Regions from separate parts of the Massilia sp. UYP11 genome, predicted to be linked through region 2. Evidence: predicted binding sites of a transcription regulator. Region 2 holds the regulator's gene; each other region holds the start of a gene.
The links. The regulator HrcA, encoded in region 2, represses chaperone genes, less so after heat shock. The targets are predictions, from matches to a motif close to TTAGCACTCNNNNNNNNNGAGTGCTAA.
Positions count from the first base shown of each region.

Region 1: the regulator HrcA is predicted to act here: its motif matches at 4,514-4,540, upstream of rpoH (RNA polymerase sigma factor RpoH).
Region 3: the regulator HrcA is predicted to act here: its motif matches at 2,016-2,042, upstream of groES (co-chaperone GroES).

Region 1 is NZ_JBNDJE010000006.1:60,308-66,962, forward strand. It holds gene ABIB38_RS11780 (esterase/lipase family protein) at 1-202, shown strand, start outside; gene ABIB38_RS11785 (T6SS immunity protein Tli4 family protein) at 307-1,284, shown strand; gene ABIB38_RS11790 (endonuclease/exonuclease/phosphatase family protein) at 1,571-2,428, shown strand; gene yghU (glutathione-dependent disulfide-bond oxidoreductase) at 2,432-3,280, opposite strand; gene rpoH (RNA polymerase sigma factor RpoH) at 3,497-4,387, opposite strand; gene ftsX (permease-like cell division protein FtsX) at 4,946-5,875, opposite strand; gene ABIB38_RS11810 (cell division ATP-binding protein FtsE) at 5,872-6,543, opposite strand; gene ftsY (signal recognition particle-docking protein FtsY) at 6,557-6,655, opposite strand, start outside.
Region 2 is NZ_JBNDJE010000014.1:22,557-29,211, forward strand. It holds gene dapB (4-hydroxy-tetrahydrodipicolinate reductase) at 1-222, opposite strand, end outside; gene ABIB38_RS17330 (outer membrane protein assembly factor BamE) at 234-839, opposite strand; gene fur (ferric iron uptake transcriptional regulator) at 919-1,350, shown strand; gene hrcA (heat-inducible transcriptional repressor HrcA) at 1,439-2,455, opposite strand; gene ABIB38_RS17345 (HAD family hydrolase) at 2,710-3,432, opposite strand; gene ABIB38_RS17350 (hypothetical protein) at 3,670-4,254, shown strand; gene ABIB38_RS17355 (hypothetical protein) at 4,274-4,915, shown strand; gene rsmA (16S rRNA (adenine(1518)-N(6)/adenine(1519)-N(6))-dimethyltransferase RsmA) at 5,285-6,058, opposite strand; gene pdxA (4-hydroxythreonine-4-phosphate dehydrogenase PdxA) at 6,073-6,655, opposite strand, start outside.
Region 3 is NZ_JBNDJE010000021.1:22,602-29,256, reverse strand. It holds gene groL (chaperonin GroEL) at 1-1,592, opposite strand, end outside; gene groES (co-chaperone GroES) at 1,634-1,924, opposite strand; gene ABIB38_RS20685 (hypothetical protein) at 2,302-2,601, shown strand; gene ABIB38_RS20680 (cell division protein ZapA) at 2,598-2,909, shown strand; RNA gene ssrS (6S RNA) at 2,956-3,137, shown strand; gene ABIB38_RS20670 (EVE domain-containing protein) at 3,229-3,699, shown strand; gene ABIB38_RS20665 (sulfite exporter TauE/SafE family protein) at 3,700-4,503, shown strand; gene ABIB38_RS20660 (molybdopterin cofactor-binding domain-containing protein) at 4,496-6,655, opposite strand, start outside.

The DNA.
Region 1 (6,655 bases), on a different contig from region 2:
CGAGATGCTCTTCAGGCCGGAACCCCCCGACACCCGGGGCGACGGCACCGTGCCACACCAGTCCGGCGCTGGGCCGGCCGGCAATATCCGGCAGTTGTTCGAGACACGCGGCCATGACCATCAGGACGCCTACAAGAGCGAGGACATGCTGATGCTCACGCTGCGCCTGATTGTCAGGATCGTACAAGGGCTACCCGAATGAGATATTTGCAGAAGAGGTGGGCCCGGGTATGGGCCGTGGTGTTCGCGGCATTGACGGGCACGTGGGCGGTAGGCGCCGTGCTGGACAGATATGAGGTGGCGAAGATGACGGAAAAGATGCAAACCGTATGTGTCGGCAGGATGCTGATCGACCTGCCGGCTGAAGCGCAATACAGCTTCGTCACAGGAAACATCAGTGGCTTCAGCATCGGTGCATCCGCAGAAAGCGCGGAGGCGTTCAGCGCGCGGCTGGCAGAACGGGAAGCGGAGATAAGGGCCAAACCGGACTGGCTTGGTGGGAACGACAATCTGGAAATTGTCAGGGATGTGAAGACCGACAGTGGTCTTGCAGGAACAATATTCATGCATGAGCGAGTTGTTACCGAGGGCAGCGCTTATACATCGAGCGCTGAGAGGCACTATCGCTATGAGGACTTCACGCTCGAAGCGCACATGCATGGCAATGGCATCACCATCGAGGTAGCGGGCAAGGAATTCCAGCAGGCGGCCTTGGAAAACCTCGTCAGGCTTGTTCACCAGCTTGTGGCCAACCCCGGCAACCGCATGCCCTCCGAGCCTGGTTTCTGCCTCGACCAAGCCTATGTGCGAGAACCGCTCAAGGCCGTCCAGGGCGAGCGGATCGTGATGGTGGCCGGCCTGCCGAGCCGCCCGGACATCGACATCAAGTTCGACACGACCGCGGGCACCAAGCCAGGCAGGGGACTGCTCGAGAGGGCTGCCGCCTCCCACGCGCGGGCGCCCATGTTCGTCAGCGCCCGTTTCACGAAGCTGCGCGCCGCGCCGCGTACGATCGGTGGCCTGACCGGTGACGAACTCGTTGAACAGGTGCTCGAAGAGAACTTTTCCATCATCTACGGGTTCCGATGGGAGGTGGACGGCAGTCAAGACAATGTATTCGTCCCCGAAGTGCACCTGATGATGAAGACCGGCAGTGGCGACGACGGGCCGGTGCCATCCTCGCTGTCGCAGCCAGCGGCCCTCGCGCTATGGGACGAGATCATTTCCAGCATCCGCGTACGGCCCACGCAGCCGCCCAAGGCCGGCGCGGCAGAGGGCACTTGATCACTGTTGCGCAACGGGCGGTGGGAACCGGCGCCGACCTGGCATCCAGCGCCTGGTTCAGCCACCACCGCGACAACAACTCGACCGCCCTGCGGGTCGGCGCCGCGCCCTCGCAGTTCGGAAACTGCGCGTGGACGCGCCGATGGCGCAAGCCTCATGGGCGCGCAAAACGTCCGCACTGTTTAGTAAAGACCGTAAACCGCGGCGCTTCGGGCCCCCGTTCGGCCGCATGGCCGGCCGGATATGCTTAACTCGACCCCGGTACAATTTCTCCACGCCCGCCACCATGAAGACCGTTTTTTCCCTGTTCGCTGCATTTGCCGTGCTGATCGGTGTGGCCTGTGCGCCCGCCGCCGCATTCGAAGCGAGCGCGCCCATCAACGTCGCCAGCTTCAACCTGCGCTACGACAATCCCCAGGATGGCCCCAACGCCTGGCCGGCGCGCAAAGAGATGGTCAAGGCGCTGATCCGCCATCACGAATTCGACATCGTCGGCACGCAGGAGGGCCTGGCCGGCCAGGTCGCCGACCTGGCGGCGATGGAGGAGTTCGACCACGTCGGCGTCGGCCGCGACGATGGCAGGCAGGCCGGCGAGCATTCGGCCATCTTCTTTCGCAAGAGCCGCTTCGCGCTGCTGGACAAGGGCGACTTCTGGCTCAGCGAGACGCCCGACCGGCCTTCGCTGGGGTGGGACGCGACCTGCTGCCATCGCATCGTGTCCTGGGCCAGGCTGCGCGAGCGCGCCAGCGGCCGGGTGCTGTTCGTGTTCTCGGCGCACTTCGACCACGAGGGCGTCGTCGCCCGCCGTGCGTCCAGCGACCTGTTGCTGCGCAAGATCGCCGAGATCAGCCGCGGCGAACCGGCGATCTGCGTCGGCGACTTCAATTCGACGCCCGATACGGCGCAGATGCGGGCGATGGCGACGACCCTGCGCGACGCCTACCAGGTGAGCCGGACGCCGCCCTACGGGCCGGTCGGCACCTATCACGGCTTTCGCTTCGACGCGCCGATGCAGGACCGCATCGACTACGTCTACGTCGACCGCCACTTCGAGGTGCTCAAGTATGCGGCCCTGAGCGACTCGCTCCACGGCCGCTATCCGTCCGACCACCATCCGGTGCTCGCGCGGGTGCGGTTCAGGTAGCGCTCAGTCGAGGTCGGCCGCGTCGTGCCGCTCGTGGACCTGGTCGGCGTCCGGTCCGAACGCGCGGTTGACCTTGCGTCCGCGGATGACGGCCGGCCGTGCGGCGATCTCGTCGGCCCAGCGTTTGACGTGCGCGTACTCGTGCACCGACAGGAACTGGGCGGCCTCGTACAGCTGGCCCAGCACCAGGCCGCCATACCAGGGCCAGATCGCCATGTCGGCGATCGTGTATTCGTCGCCCGCGACGAAGCGCTTGCCGGCCAGGTGGCGGTCGAGCACGTCGAGCTGGCGCTTGGTTTCCATCGCATAGCGGTCGATCGGGTACTGCAGCTTTTCCGGCGCATAGGCATAGAAGTGACCGAAGCCGCCGCCGACGAAGGGCGCCGAACCCATCTGCCAGAACAGCCAGTTCATGGTCTCGGCGCGCGCCACGCCATCCCTGGGCAGGAAGGCGCCGAATTTCTCGGCCAGGTAGACCAGGATCGAGCCGGATTCGAACACGCGCACCGGCGCTGCCAGGTCCGCGCTGCGGTCGACCAGGGCCGGGATCTTCGAATTCGGATTGGCCTCGACGAAACCGCTCGAGAACTGCATGCCTTCGTTGATGCGGATGAGCCAGGCATCGTACTCGGCGCCGGCGTGGCCGGCCGCCAGCAATTCTTCCAGCAGGATCGTCACCTTCACGCCGTTCGGCGTGGCCAGCGAGTACAGCTGCAGCGGATGCTTGCCGACCGGGAGGTCCTTGTCGTGGGTCGGGCCCGCGACCGGGCGGTTGATGCTGGCGAAGGCGCCGCCCGACGAGGCGGGCGGGGTCCAGACTGTCGGTGGGACGTACGATGCTTGGTCAGCCATGTGCTCTCCTTGAACTTGCCGTGACAAAGAATTCATTCTAGCCAAAGCAGCGACAATCCGTTGGCGGCGGCCGAAAACGGGAAGGCGAAGGCGCGCCCGCTGGTTGCAGGATGCGCGGCGCTTGCCGCCTTGGCGCAGGGGAAAATACGGCGCGCGACCGGCGCCAAAGCAAAAACCCGCCGAAGCGGGTTTTTGGGGGGAGGAAGGCAGGCCGGCTTACACGTAAGCCGCCAGCGCACCTTTCATCTTCTTGAGCGCGGCCGATTCGATCTGGCGGATGCGCTCTGCCGACACGCTGAACTCTTCGGCCAGCGTATGCAGCGTGGCGCCCGAGCCGTCGTCGTTGGCCAGCCAGCGCGCCTCGATGATGCGGCGCGAACGCGGGTCGAGCTTGCCCAGCGCCGTTTCCAGGCCTTCGGACTGCAGGCGGGTGACCTGCTCGGCCTCAAGGACCTTGGTCGGTTCCTGCTGGTCCGACGACAGGTAGGCGATCGGCGAGAATTTGTCGTCTTCGTCGTCGGTCGGCGATTCCAGCGCGATGTCGCGGCCCGACAGACGGGTTTCCATCTCGATCACTTCTTCGCGCTTGACGCCCAGCAGCTTGGCGAGGTCGTCGACCTGGCCAGGGGACATCGCATCCAGGCCGGTCTTGTTGCTGCGCAGGTTGAAGAACAGCTTGCGCTGGGCCTTGGTCGTGGCGACCTTCACCAGGCGCCAGTTCTTGAGGATGTATTCATGCATCTCGGCCTTGATCCAGTGCATGGCGTACGACACCAGGCGCACGCCCTGGTTCGGGTCGAAGCGCTTGACTGCCTTCATCAGGCCGATATTGCCTTCCTGGATCAGGTCGGCGTGTGGCAGGCCGTAGCCCAGGTAGCCGCGCGCGATCGACACCACCAGGCGCAGGTGCGACAGCACCAGTTTTTGCGCGGCGTCGAGATCGTGGTCGTCGCGCAGCCGCTTGGCCAGCGATACCTCTTCTTCGTGCGTGAGCATCGGCAGGCGGTTGACGGCCGAGATATACGCGTCGATGTTGCCCAGATTGCCGGTGAAACCGAGTCCCAGAGCACGATTGCTGGTCGGAACCAATGCGGATTGTGCGGACATATTCATTTCCCTCTTAGTAATCTTGCTGCATCCACAATGTGCCACAGCTCATTGCCTTATGGCACCACTGTTACGGCTTGTTACCCGGATGCTTGACTTGAATTTCCGATTGCCTTGGACTATATATTAGCACTCCCCCGGGGTGAGTGCCAGAAGTGGTCCCGGCGCTTAAGAGTGTTCAAAGTATTGCTCTGTGGAATCAAATTGCCGACGGTTCCACTGTAGAGCAGGTTTTGCATGCCCAGTTGATTTAGCTCAGAAGTGAGCCAAGAATGACTGGAATAACGTTAGACACAGGTTACGGCCGTAGTTGCACGTATTCTGTTGAATGGCGCACCTAGCCCCAGCGCGGTCTGTAGGACTGAGGCGCGTAGAGGCGTAGGGGATGGCAGCTAGGCCGTAGGACGTATTGCGATGTCACGCGGCGTGGTCTCGTCCGGTAACGGGGCAGGCGGCCGCACAGGAGGGCCGCCTCGCCATACTACCAACATGGTGACGCTTATCGCTTTTTCAATACCATCCCGGCTGTTTTTTCGCTGCAACTCTGTAGGACCGCGGTCAGCGCTGGCGCGCCAGGTGGCGCCGCACCGACAGCAGGGCGCCGATCAGGCCCAGTCCGGCACTGGTTGCCAGCAGGCCGGCCACTTCCAGTCCACCCAGCGGCATCAACTGGAAATTCGAGCCGTACAGACGCGCGAACTCCCCAATCGCGCCATTGAGCGGGCGCAGGGCCAGGGTCACCACGCCCAGCGCCACCACGCCGGCGCACAGGCCGAGCAGGGCGCCGGTGTAGAAGAACGGACGGTGGATGAAATCGCCCGTCGCGCCCAGCAACGTCGAGACCGAGATTTCTTCTTTCTGGGTCAGCACCTGCAGGCGGATCGTATTGAACACGACCGCGATCACCACGATGCCCAGGGTGGCCGCCAGCAACAGCAGCGCCAGGCGCAGGATGGCCAGCATCGCGGCCAGGCGCTTGACCCAGGCCGAATCGACCTGCACCGTCTCCACGCCCGGCAGTTCGCCCAGGCGTTCGGCGATCAGGTCCACCTGGTCGGCGGCGCCGACGCCGGCGAAGCCGGCCAGTGTCATGACATAGCTGTCAGGCAAGGGATTGTCGCCCAGGGTTTCGAGCACGTCGCCCAGGCCGCTACGCTCCTTGAGCGAAGCGAGCGCCTGCTCGCGCGGCACGAAGGCGATGTCCGCCTCTTTCCCACCCTGCGGCGCGACGATCTGGCGGATCCGCGGCGCCAGCGCTTCGGCATCGGCGCGGCTGGCGTCGTCGCGCATGAACAGGCTGATCTCGGGATCGACCGACAATTGCTCGGACAAGGGACGCACATTGTCGAGCAGCGTGAGGCCCGCGAACGGCAGGGTCAGCGCCAGTGCGACCACCAGCACGTTGAACAGGAAGCTGCCGGGCGACTTGCGCACCGTCGACAGCGCGGCCCCGAGGGCGAAGCGGTGCTGGCGCAGCCACGGGCTCATGCCGCACCTCCGACCAGCTGGCCCTGATCGAGGCGGATGACGCGGGCGGCGCCGTCAAGCACTTGTTCGTCATGGGTCGAAATGACGCAGGTGACGCCGGCGGCGTGGAAGGCGCGCAGCGCATCGAGCACCTTGTCGGCCGCCACGCGGTCGAGATTGGCGGTCGGTTCGTCGGCCAGGATGATTTGCGGCCGGTTGACGATCGCGCGCGCGACCGCGACCCGCTGCTGTTCGCCGCCCGACAGTTCGAGCGGCATCGCTTTGGCGCGGTCGAGCAGGCCGACCCGGTCGAGCGCGGCGCGTGCGCGCTGTGCGGCGTCCGCGGTGCGGGCGCCCGTCACCAGGAGGGGCAGCATGGTGTTGGCCAGGATGGTGCGGTCGTTGAGCAGGCGCTGCTGCTGGAAAATGATGCCGATGTTCCGGCGCAGGAACGGAATCCCGGCCGGCTTGATGCGGCCGATGTCCTGGCCGTTGACGATCACCTTGCCGCTGCTGGGACGCTCCACCGCCGCCACCATCTTCATGAGGGTCGACTTGCCGGCGCCCGAGGGGCCGGCCAGGTAGACCAGCTCGCCCTTGGCGATGTCGAGCGAGACGTCGTGCAGCGCATACGCGCCGCGCGCATCGCCGTGGGTGTACTGTTTGGATACCGACTGGAATGCGATCATGGGTCCTTGCCTGTCAGCCGAGCAGCGCTTCGACGAATTCTTCGGCGTTGAACGGCTGCAAGTCTTCCAGCTTCTCGCCGACGCCGATGAAGTACACGGGGATCGGACGGGT
Region 2 (6,655 bases):
GATCAGCACGTCGGCATTGTGCAGGCCGTGCTTGATGCTGTCCTCGATCATCACACCGGTCAGGATGCCGGCGAAGGCGCCCGCGTCCTGGCCGATGAAGAGCGAGCCCGGCACGTCGAGGGCGCCGGCCAGGCGCATGTCGGGTGCGTACTGGATGGCTTCGATCAGCATGCGGCCCATGCGGCCGCTGGCGCCGGCAACGGCGATATTCAACATGGTCATGGTGTGTGTCCTTACTGCTGGGTTGCCGGCGCGGTGACCGTGACCGGCTGGACCGGGCGGCTGTCGGGCTTCGCCTTGGCGACCTTGACTGGACCGGCGATGCGGTCGATGTACTCGCGCTCGCTCGGCAGGTTGCCGCCCTCGAAGCGCTCGACCACGTCGTTCTTGAAGAACACGGTCACGCGGCTGGTGGTCAGCTCGCCATTACCGCGCGCCAGGTAGAACGGGTAATCCCAGCGGTCGGCATGGAAGGCATCCATCAGCAGCGGCGAACCGAGCAGGAAGCGCACCTGGTCGCGGGTCTGGCCGGCCTTGAGCTGGTTCAGCATCTCTTGCGAGACGAAGTTGCCCTGCTGGATGTCCGGGCGGTAGGGCGAGAAGATCCACAGGAACTTCTGCAGGCGCGTCGCCTGGACGGTCTGCGCGCCGGCATTGGCGATGGCGGCCGATTTTTCCGCGTCGGACGCACTGGCGGCCGCATCCGTCGCCACCGGCGGCGCCGGACGCGTCTGGTTGCGCCAGGAGGCGCAGCCGGACAGCGCCAACGTGCAGGCGAGACCCGCCGCCAGCGCCGCTTTGGCGGTGAATCGATGGAATACGGCTTGTTTGACAGGCATAGTTAACCTCAATACGTTCGAGCGGGAGCGTTCAAAACGCTATATCATAAAGCACTCCGCCAATATTCGAGTGACAAACATGAGTAACAACCCGACCGACCTGAAGGCGAGCGGCCTCAAGGCCACGCTGCCGCGACTGAAAATCCTGGAAATCTTCCAGAACAGCTCCGTGCGGCATTTGACGGCGGAAGATGTCTACAAGATCCTTCTTGCTGACAATATGGACGTGGGCCTTGCCACCGTCTACCGGGTATTGACCCAGTTCGAGCAGGCTGGCCTGCTCAACCGCAACCATTTCGAGACCGGCAAGGCCATCTATGAGCTCAACGCCGGTTCCCACCATGACCACCTGGTGTGCGTCACCTGCGGCCGCGTCGAAGAATTCTATGACGACGAGATCGAGAAGCGCCAACAGATGATTGCGGAGCAGCACGGCTTCACGATCGTCGAGCATGCGCTGGCGATCTATGGCAGCTGCCCGCAGTGCCGGGGCATCAGCAAGCCGGAATAACATCGGCAGCGTGCCTCCCTGGCATATAAAAGAAAAGGCGCATGAGAACTTCTCGATGCGCCTTTTTTTCGTCCGATGGCGGTCGATGTCAGGAGTGGCTGAGGGCGTTCGACAGCAGCTTGGCCGTGATGTCGACGATCGGGATCACCCTTTCATAGGCCATCCGCGTCGGGCCGATCACGCCCAGGGTGCCGACGATGCGGCCGTCGACCGCATACGGCGCCGTCACCACGCTCATCTGGTCCATCGGCACCAGCTTCGATTCGCCGCCGATGAAGATCTGCACGCCGCCGGCCTTGCTCGAAACGTCGAGCAATTGCATCAAGCCAGTCTTTTGCTCGAACATCTCGAACATCTGTCGTAGCGAACTCATGTTGGACGACAGGTCGGACACCGACAGCAGGTTGCGCTCGCCGGAGATGACCATGTCGTCGCCCTCGGCCATCGCCTCGCTGCCGGCCTCGACCGCCGCCTGCATCAGGCGGCCCATATCATCGCGCAATTGCTTCAGCTCGCCGCTCAGGCGCTTGCGCACCGCGTCGAAGGACAGGCCGGCGAAATTCTGGTTCAGGTAATTGGCCGACTGGGTCAGTTGGGCCGGAGAATAATCCTTGTCGAGCTGCAGCAGCCGGTTCTGGACATCGCCGCGCGGATCGACGATCACGAGCAGGATGCGCTTTTCGCCCAGGCGCAGGAATTCGATCTGCTGGAATACCGACTCGCGGCGCGGACTCTGCACCACGCCGGCGAATTGCGACAGCGAAGACAGCATCTGCGCCGCGTTGGCGATCAGCTTCTGCGGATGTTGCACCGGCAGGCGCATGCGCTCGGCGTCGACCGCCATGTCGTCGATCGGCCCCACCGTCAGCAGGGTGTCGACGAACACGCGATAGCCGCGCGGAGTCGGGATGCGGCCGGCCGAGGTATGCGGACTGGCGACGAAGCCCATTTCCTCGAGATCGGCCATGACGTTGCGGATGGTCGCTGGCGACAATTCCAGGCCTGACAGCTTGGACAGCGCGCGCGAGCCTACCGGTTGGCCGTCGGCGATATAGCGCTCGACGAGGGCTCTGAGCAGGGTTTGGGCACGTTGGTCGAGTTGCATGATTCCGGGAAAAGTTCGGTGACGCTCGTATTAGAGCCTATCCCGGTCGGTGGGGGAAGCTCATGTCGATGCATGGCGAGCGCGAGCAAGGCGCGAGGAGGTCGCATGGTGGCGCCATGCAACGACGAGCAACGCAGCGCACGCTTGCCAGGCGCTCTCGGCCCGACTCCCACCTACGGGACAGGCTCTCAGTGTGTGCATTATAGGCAGGTTGGGGCGTGGCGCGACAGCACAAGGCTTGCTGTGACGCATGGTCAACCGTTGTATTTGTGCGCGTGGGCAGCGTCGAGCCAGTCGAGCAGCGCGTCGAGGCTGGCCACTTCGACGTCGGGCCGGACTTCATGGGCGAGGTCGTTGACCTTGCCGGTCCGGTTCATCCAGGCCGCGCGCAGGCCGGCGCGCTGGGCGCCCTGCACGTCCAGCAACAGGTCGTCGCCCACGTACAGGGTCTCGCCGGGCTGGACGCCGAGCGCGGCGCAGCCGGCCAGGAAAATGCCCGGGTCGGGCTTGGCGCGGCCAAACTGCCGCGCCGCCACCGAGGCCTGGAAATGGTGGGCCAGGCCGATGGTCTGCAGGTCGGCCACGCCATTGGTGACCGAGCCGACCAGCACGCGTTTTTTCAGGCGCTCGAGGCCCGGCACGACATCGTCGTAAGGCGTCACGGCATTGCGGGCGGCGAAGAATTCGGTCATCGCCAGTTCGACCTTGCCAGCGTCCTCGCCCACCTGCTCGAATGCGGCGACCAACCCGGCATGGCGCAGCGCGCCCAGGTCGATCCCGAATTCGGGGCGCGCGGCCAGCAATTCCAGGCGCGCCGCTCGTAAGCTGTCGATCGTGAAGCGTTCGGCGACCCGCGGCGCGTGCTCGCCGAGCCAGGCATACAACAGTTTTTCGGCTTCCAGGATCACGGGCGCGATTGGCCACAGGGTATCGTCGAGGTCGAACAGGACGGCTTTCGGCCAGGGTTGGCGGGTCATCGGTTTCCAGACTAGGAGCAAGGTGCGCCCCAAGCATAGCGATGCGCTACGCTGAATGCAATGCGCACGCCGTCTATCCCATGGAATATTGCGCTTGTTAAATTCTGGTTACACCAAGATACAAAACCAAATGCGCCCGAAATGGTCCAGCTGCTTGCCAAATGAACTAAAATGTTGAGCGATTTTTCAATTCTTACCGCGCAGCTGCGCGTTCCCGCTCGATTTTTTGGAGATGTTATGAAGAGTTCCTACCTGCGTGCCGGCGCGGCGCTGGCATGCGCGGTCGCCTTGTCTGCCTGTGGCGGCAGCGATGGCCAGCTGGTCTTGGGCGGCGATTTCGTCGGCGTGACCAAGGCCGGCCTGGTCGTGACCAGTGACGGCCAGGAAAAGGCGATCACCCCGCCGGCCGATGGTACCGGCGCCGGCCGATGGACGTTCGACAACCTGATCTCGACCGACGACCGCTACGACGTCGTCATCAAGTCCAAGCCGTCGAACGTCAAGGATTGCACAGTCACCAATGGGAGCGGTCGTGCGGGCTACCACGTCTATTCCGTCTACATCGCGTGTGAGCTCAACCGCCATGCGCTGTCCGGCACCGTCAGCAACCTGAAGGGCAACCTGGTCCTGGTCAACGGTTCAGACCGCGTCACCCTGCAGGCCGGCGCCACCTCGTTCAGGATGGCCGACATTGCCGAAGATTCGCCATATGGCATCACGGTCCTGGAACAACCGGCCGGCCAGACTTGCACTGTCAGCAATGGCAGCGGTACCGTTGGTCCGGCCCCTGTCACCAACGTGGCCGTTAGCTGCACCCCTTAATTTTCCTGGAGCGTTACGCATGAAGTCTTCCCTGATCCGTCCGGCGCTCGCGCTGGCGCTGGCCGCTGGCCTGGCCGGCTGTGGCGGCAGCGACAAAGCCGAGTTCGTCGTCAAAGGCACGATCACCGGCATCGTCTATCCAGGCGCCGTCCTGACCACCAATGGCATGAAAATCGCCGTCCCGCCGCCAGCCACGCCACGCGACACGGTCAGTTTCGCATTCCCTGACAAGCTGGAATATGGCGACGTATATAACGTCCAGTTCGAAAGTTTCCCGGATAATCAGCGATGCGATACGCCATTCCAGACTATTCCGAACTTTAACGATACCGCCGGCCGCCTGGCGGAGATCAACATCACCTTCGCATGCCAGGTCAATGCCTACTCGATCGGCGGCACTGTGAGCGGCCTCACCGCGGATGGCCTGGTGCTGGCCAATGGCAGTACCGGGGGAACGGTTCCAGTCGCCAAGCCGGCAGCAGGTGTCACGACGCCGGTCAGCTACGTTTTCGCCGGACTGGTTGAATACGATCAGACCTATGGCGTGACCGTCATCACCCAGCCGACCGGCCAGATTTGCACGGTGGCAAATGCCGCCGGCGTCATGAGAGCCGCGAACGTCAGCAATATCAACGTCACTTGCGTGGCTGCGTCGAACTGATCAGATATACACAATTCTTATGTCGAGTATTTGAAAGGAAAATTGGATTTATATGCTGTCGCGCAGCATAATAACTCCTGTCTCCTCCAACTCTCCTCAGAAAAGAATTGGATTTCAGCCCGCTCTTCTAGAGCGGGCTTTTTTTTGCCCGCGTCATGGGCCCCTGCCGACGACGATCAGCGTGCGGCGCGCACCTTCACCCTGGCGATCTTGCCCATGCCGATCGCCACCTGCGACATGGGCGACCGGGCACGCGGAAGTACGTGATAACCCGTATGCTGCGGCGCAACAAGGCGTGGTCGGACGCAAAAAAGCGCCGGCGAGGCGGCGCTTAGGGGCGGAAGGGGTCGCCGCAGCGACCACGCCGGGTCAGGACACGGGCAGGTTAGCCAGCGCCACGTATTGCTCCAGGCTGACCGCTTCCGGACGTACGCCCGGATCGATGCCCGCCTCGACCAGCTGCGCCTCGGTGAACATGCCGGCCACGCAGTTGCGGATCACCTTGCGCCGTTGCGAGAAGGCCTTGGCCACCACCGCCTCCAGGCGCTTGCCGTCGCACGGCAACTGGCGGCGGGTGGGCACCATGCGCACGATGGCCGACTCGACCCGCGGCGGCGGATCGAAGGCGGTCGGCGGCACGATGAACAGCATGGCCATGTCGTAGCGCCATTGCAACATCACCGACAGGCGGCTATAGGCCTTGGTGCCCGGCTCGGCCACCATGCGCTCGACCACTTCCTTCTGCAGCATGAAGTGCTGGTCCTCGACCAGATGGGCGAATTCGGCCAGGTGGAACAGCAGCGGGCTGGAGATGTTGTACGGCAGGTTGCCGACCACGCGCAGTTTTTGCCCGTCCGGGACCGGGATCGATCCGAAATCGAATTTGAGCGCGTCGCCCGAATGCACGGTGAGGCGTTCGCGCGGATAGGCTTTTTCCAGGCGCGCCACCAGGTCGCGGTCGAGCTCGACGACGTGCATATGGTCGAGCGACTTGAGCAGCAGCGCCGTCATCGCCGCCAGGCCCGGGCCGATCTCGACCATCGTTTCAGCGCGCCGCGGTGCGATGGCGTCGATGATATTGTTCAGGACATTGTCGTCGGTCAGGAAGTTCTGGCCGAAGCGCTTGCGTGCGACGTGTTTCATGCTTGCTTTCTTGATTATTCGGTGGTGGCCTGGCGGCGCGCCGCCACCATGTGCATGGCGGCGCGGATCGCCTCTTCCATGCTGCCGCAATCGGCCAGGCCCAGGCCCCGGGCCGCCAGGTCGAGGGCGGTGCCGTGGTCGACCGAGGTGCGGATCAGGGGCAGGCCCAGCGTGACGTTGATGCCGCGCCCGAAGGTCGCGTACTTCAGCACCGGCAGGCCCTGGTCGTGGTACATCGCCAGCACGCAGTCGGCATCCTTCAGGTATGCCGGCTGGAACAGGGTGTCGGCCGGATACGGGCCGCGCGCGTCGATGCCGCGGCTGCGCGCCTCCATCAGCACCGGCGTGATGACGTCGATCTCCTCGCGGCCCAGATAGCCGTTCTCGCCGGCGTGGGGATTGAGGCCGGTGACCAGGATCACGGGCGCCGCGATGCCGAATTTGTCGCGCAGATCGGCGTGCAGGATGTCCAGCACCCGGGTCAGGTTGTCGCGCGTGAGCGCGCCCGGCACGTCCTTCAAAGGCAGGTGGGTGGTGGCCAGGGCGACGCGCAGGTAGGGCAGGTCTTGTCCCGGCGCGCCGGCCAGCATCATGACC
Region 3 (6,655 bases), on a different contig from region 2:
CCGCCGGCTGGCTTGTCTTCGGCGAGTTCCGAGACCATGCAGTCGGTGGTCAGCATCAGGCCGGCGATCGAGGCCGCGTTCTGCAGCGCCGAGCGGGTGACCTTGGCTGGATCCAGCACGCCCATTTCGACCATGTCGCCATAGGTGCCGTTGGCGGCGTTGTAGCCGTAGTTGCCGGTGCCGGCCAGGACGGCTGCGACCACGACCGATGGCTCGTCGCCCGCGTTCTGGACGATCATGCGCAGCGGCTCTTCCATGGCGCGCAGGACGATCTTGATGCCGGCGTCCTGGTCAGGGTTGTCGCCCTTGACGTTCAGGGTCGAGCGGGCGCGCAGCAGGGCCACGCCGCCGCCTGGCACGATGCCTTCTTCCACGGCAGCGCGGGTGGCGTGCAGCGCGTCTTCGACACGTGCCTTCTTCTCTTTCATCTCGACTTCGGTGGCTGCACCGACGCGGATCACGGCAACGCCGCCGGCCAGCTTGGCCACGCGCTCTTGCAGTTTTTCGCGGTCGTAGTCCGAGGTCGCTTCTTCGATCTGGGCGCGGATCTGCTTGACGCGGGCTTCGATCGCTTCAGGCTGGCCGGCGCCATCGATGATGATGGTGTTTTCCTTGCCGACTTCGATGCGCGACGCCTGGCCCAGTTCCGCCAGGGTGACTTTTTCCAGGGTCAGGCCGACTTCTTCGGCGATGACCTGGCCGCCGGTCAGGATGGCGATGTCTTCCAGCATGGCCTTGCGGCGGTCGCCGAAGCCAGGCGCCTTGACGGCGACGGTCTTCAGGATGCCGCGGATGTTGTTGACGACCAGGGTCGCCAGCGCTTCGCCTTCGATGTCTTCGGCGATGATGACCAGCGGACGGCCGGCCTTGGCGACTTGCTCCAGTACCGGCAGCAGGTCACGGATGTTCGAGATCTTCTTGTCGCACAGCAGGATGAACGGCTGCTCATGGACGGCGACTTGCTTGTCCGGGTTGTTGATGAAGTACGGCGACAGGTAGCCGCGATCGAACTGCATGCCTTCCACGATGTCCAGCTCGTCGTTCAGCGACTTGCCGTCTTCCACGGTGATGACGCCTTCCTTGCCGACTTTTTCCATCGCCTCGGCGATGCGCTCGCCGATCGAGGTTTCCGAGTTGGCCGAGATCGCGCCGACTTGCGCGATTTCTTTCGTGGTGGTGGTCGGCTTGGCGATCTTCTTCAGTTCTTCGACGGTCGCAGCGACGGCCTTGTCGATGCCGCGCTTCAGGTCCATCGGGTTCATGCCGGCGGCAACGAACTTCATGCCTTCGCGCACGATGGCTTGTGCCAGCACGGTCGCGGTGGTGGTGCCGTCACCGGCGTTGTCGCTGGTCTTGGAAGCGACTTCCTTGACCATCTGCGCGCCCATGTTCTGGAGCTTGTCTTTCAGTTCGATTTCTTTTGCGACCGAGACACCATCCTTGGTGACGGTCGGGGCGCCGAACGAGCGCTCGAGCACGACGTTGCGGCCTTTCGGGCCCAGGGTGACCTTGACTGCGTTGGCCAGAATATTGACGCCTTCAACCATCTTGGCGCGCGCTGCGTCGCCGAACACTACTTCTTTAGCTGCCATTTGTTATTTCTCCGAATGTTTTCGTGAATGGGGTCAGGGAATTACTGCTGGACGACGGCCATGATGTCTTCTTCGCGCATCACGAGCAGTTCTTCGCCATTGACCTTGACGGCCTGGCCGGAGTACTTACCGAACAGCACGCGGTCGCCGACTTTTACTTCCAGCGGGCGGACCTGGCCGTTGTCTTGCACTTTGCCGTTACCGATGGCGAGGACTTCGCCCTGGTCTGGCTTCTCTGCCGCGGCATCAGGGATGATCAGGCCGGACGCAGTCTTGGTTTCCTGGTCGAGGCGCTTGACGATTACGCGATCGTGCAGAGGACGAAGGTTCATGCAAAACTCCTTAATATTCAGTGGTTTAACTAGCGTTTTTTGACATCGCCGCAGTTTTGTGTGAAACGCGACGGCGATCTGCAAAGAGTTGTTAGCACTCTCTACTAACGAGTGCTAATTATAGGGACGATAATTTGCCTTTTCAAGCAGCAAAGTTGATAAATACTTTCGGGTGCTTGAGCTAGCACAAGCTTTCAGGGCTCATATAATGTGTTTTTGGCATCTCGCGCCAGTGGCTGCGAATATGGCAAGAGGCGGGCAGCGTACACCCCCTGGCGCTTTCCTGCCGCACGCCAGGCAGCCCTGGGTGGGCGCGGCATGCCGCATTGCCGCGCGATTCGGTTGACGGAAAATCCATCTCGATCCTATAGTGTCGGATGATTTCCGAATTCCAAGACCTCTCAGACAAAATCGATCGGCTCGCCCAGCTGACCCAGTCATTGCGCGCAGAGAACTATTTGCTGCGGCAGGCCAATACCCTGCTCAGTGCCGAGAACCTGGCGTTCAAGGAACGCCTGGTCGAAGCCCAGCGGCGGGTCGAGGCCCTGCTCGACGAATTGCCCAAGCCGCCGGGAACGGATGGCGAAGCGGGCGGGGAAGACGACGCGGCAGACGCCACGCAACCAACGGCTGGCGCGGCGGCCGGCGCACCAGGCAATAGTGAGGCAGCACGATGATCCATCTCGACGTCACCATCATGGGCCAGCCGTATCGCCTGGCCTGCCGCGACGGCGAAGAGCGCACCCTGCGTGAGGCGGTGAGCTACCTCGACGGCAAGATGTGTCAGCTGCGCGATTCGGGCAAGGTGAAGGGCACCGACCGCATCGCCGTGATGGCCGCGCTGAGTGTCGCCGCGGAATTCCTGTCGGTCAAGTCGCCGCAGGGACCGCTGTCGGACATGTCGATTCTCGAAGTCAAGCAAAAGCTGGAAGCGATGCACACCGTGCTCGACAAGGCCCTGGCGCCGCAGGAAAATGTTTTCTGAAAAGCCGAATCCGTTTGACATGCCGCTTTAAAAGAGTAAACTGCGCTCTACCCTGCGGTGTTCGAGATTTGCCATATATTCCTTGAACCATTCTTACGCATAGGTCGTGGAACAAGGTCGATGGGAGTGAGCGTCACTCGTTTGACGAACCCGAAATTGATCTGACCGTGACCGCCTTGAACCGTTTTGGTTCAGGATGCCGGCAAAAACGGCACTGGCGGGGGCTAGGATCCACAAGCGGTTGCGCACTCTGTACGCAGCCGCTTTTTTTTGTGCGCGCGTCCATCGTGACGGTGCACCTTGCAGGGAGAACGGCGCGATGCGCTATTGGTTGATGAAATCCGAACCGGACGAAGTCAGTTTCGACGACGTCCTGTCCGCGCCCGGCCAGACCGTGGCCTGGTTTGGCGTGCGCAACTACCAGGCGCGCAACTTCATGCGCGATGCGATGGCCGTCGGCGACGGCGTGTTGTTCTACCACTCCAGCTGCGCCGTGCCCGGCGTGGCCGGGCTGGCCGAGATCGCGAGCGCTCCCTATCCCGACGCCACCCAGTTCGACCCCGCCAGCCCTTACCACGATCCGAAGGCCACCCGCGAAACGCCGCGCTGGATCTCGATCGACGTGCGCGCGCTGGAGGCGGGGCGCCATGTGCCGCTGGCCGAGCTGCGGGCCAATCCCGCGCTGGAAGGCATGGCGTTGCTGCAGAAGGGCAGCCGGCTGTCGATCACGCCGGTCGCCAGATCCGAATGGGATGCGGTCGTCAAACTCATGCGCGCCAAGGGAGCCTGAATGGATCCCTGGCTGATCCTGGCCCTGCTGGCGATGGGCACCTTCGGCGGCTTCGCGGCCGGCCTTCTCGGCATCGGCGGCGGCATGGTGCTGGTGCCCTTCATCACGATGATCTTCACCGCGCGCGGCTTCCCCGACGAACTGGTGGTCCACATGGCGATCGCCACCGCGCTCGGCGTCATCCTGTTTACCTCGATGTCCTCGGTGCGCGCCCACCACAAGCATGGCGCCGTGCTGTGGCCGGTGGTGCGCCTGCTGGCGCCGGGCATCCTGATCGGTTCCTGGATCGGCCCCTGGATCGGCAAGCAGATGAATACTTCGGTGCTGGCCTTCTTCTTCGGCTGCTTCGTCGCCTTCTCGGCGACCCAGATGCTGATCGGTAAGAAACCGGCGCCGGCGCGCGAGTTGCCGGGCCGGGCCGGCATGTTCGCCACCGGCGGCCTGATCGGGATCCTGTCGGGACTGGTGGGGGCCGGCGGCGGCTTCGTCTCGGTGCCGTTCATGACGCGCTGCAACGTGCGCATCCATAATGCGGTGGCAACCAGCGCGGCGCTGGGCTTTCCGATCGCACTCTCGGGGACGCTGTCGAATATGTATTATGGCTGGGGCGAGCCGGGCTTGCCGGCATGGTCGCTGGGCTTCGTCTACCTGCCGGCGCTGGCCATCATCGTGCTGGCCAGCATGACCATGGCGCCGCTCGGCGCCCGCGCCGCGCACCGGATGCCGGTGCGCCAGCTGCAGCGCATCTTCGCCGTGATCCTGTATGCGCTGGCGGCCTATATGTTCTGGAAGGCCTTCAACTAGCCTTTCTCACGCGCGCGCGGTCCAGCGGCAGGTCGCGCATGCGCAGTCCGCAGGCATCGAACACCGCGTTCGCGATCGCCGCCGCGGCCGGGCCCTGCGCCGCCTCGCCGGTGCCCAGGAAGGGCTGGCCGGGGCGGTCGATCAGGTGCACGTCGAGCTTGTCGGGGGCCTGGCCGAAGCGCAGGATCGGATACGAGGCCCAGTCCACGGTGAGCACGCGCGTGGCGTCGAAGCGCACCTGTTCGAGCAGGGTCCAGCTGGCCGACTGCACGATGCCGCCCTCGATCTGGTTGCGCACGCCGTCCGGGCTGACGATCTCGCCGCAATCGACGGCGCTCGATACGCGCGTCACGCGCACCAGCCCCGTTTCGCGCGCCACCTCCACCTCCACCGCCAGCGCGCAATAGGCCGCCAGGTTCTTGTAGCGCGCAAATGCAAAACCGCGGCCGCGGCGCGCAGGCTTTTTATAACCCTCCCAGCCGAACTTCTCCGCCGCCAGCCTGACCACGTCGATGGCGCGCGGATCTTCCAGATGGCGCAGGCGAAACGCGACCGGGTCGAGCTTCGCCGCGCGCGCCAGTTCGTCCATGAGGCTCTCGATCGCGAACACATTGAAATAGGCGCCCAGGCCGCGCATGGCCGAGGCGCGCAGCACCGCCTGCGGCTGGAAATGGTGGGTCACGCGCGCGTTCGGCAGCCGGTAATAGGGGATCGCGTTGCGGTCGCCGCCGCCTTCCGGCTGAGGGATCGGTTTCGGCCTTGGCGGCGTAAAGGGCTTGGCGAGATGCGTGGCCGGCAGCAGGCTGCCGGCGGGGCCGGGACGGATGTTGTGCGACGGCGTGAAGACGTCGTATTGCCAGTCGGCGATGCGGCCGTCGGGATCGAGGGTGGCCGCGACCCGCGCCACCATCGCCGCGCCGAACGGCTCCCATGCATGCTCGTCCTCGCGCATCCACTGCACCCGCACCGGCCGGCCCGGGAAGGCGCGCGCCAGCAGGGCGGCGTCGGCCGCCACGTCGTCGGCGCCGTTGTGGCCATAACAGCCCGAGCCCTCGACGTGGATGCAGCGGATCGCGTCTTCCCGGGTCGCCAGCAGTTCGGCCAGCGCGCCACGCAGCGGGAACACGCCCTGCGAATGGGTCCAGACCGTGTAGCGGCCTTCCACCAGCTGCGCCACCGCGCAGGATGGGCCGATGGAGCCGTGCAGCTGCAACGGGCGGGTATAGGTGGCCTGCAAGTGCACGCCTTCCCGCATCCGCGCGCCGCGTGCGACGATGGTGGTCGGTTCGGCCGGCTGCGCCAACACCAGCGCCTCGACGTTCGGGTGGGCCGGCAGCGCGGACGGCGTTTCCCAGCGCGCGGCGCGCGCGAGAAGCGCGGCGGCCTTCACGGCGCGGTATTCGCCATCGGCGATCACGGCCAGGAAGCGGCCGTCGCGCACGACCTTCAACACGCCCGGCAGGCGCATGACGGCGGCCGTATCCACGTCGGTCAAGGTCGCCGCCGGCGCGGGCGGACGCACCACGCGCGCATGCACCATGTTTGGCAGGCGCAGGTCTTGCACGTAGGCGCGTCCGCCCGTGACCTTGGCCGGGATGTCGACGCGCGGCAGGGATTGGCCGATCGTGGTCTTTGGGCCGGGCGCGGGCGGCGCCGGCCGCGGCGTGGCGCGCAGGTGCAGCTCCCGGCCGGTGACCAGCTGGCCGAAGCTGGCGCGGCGGCCGTCGGGGGCGATGAAGGCGCCGTCCTTCAATGCCAGGCTGGCCGCGGGCGCCCCAAGGCGCGTCGCCGCCAGTTCGCCCAGGCGCATCCGCACCTGGCCCGCCGCATGGCGCAGCGCGGCGCCGCTGTCCTTCATCGAGTTGCTGCCGGCGGTCAGGCCTTCGTCCGGCGTGCGCGCGGTGTCGGCGGTGACGATCGTCAGGCGTCCGGGCGCGATGCGCAGCTCGTCGGCCGCGACCTGCAGCAGCGCGGTCTTGATGCCTTGACCCAGCTCGGCCTTGCCGGTGAAAACCGTAATGCGTTCATCGGCGTCGATGCGGATCCAGGCGTCGAGCCAGGGCGTCGTATCGAGGCTTTTCGGTAATGCATCCTGCGCCGACCACGCCGGCATGGCGAACGACAGCGTCAGCGCGCCGCCGGCGGCCAGGAA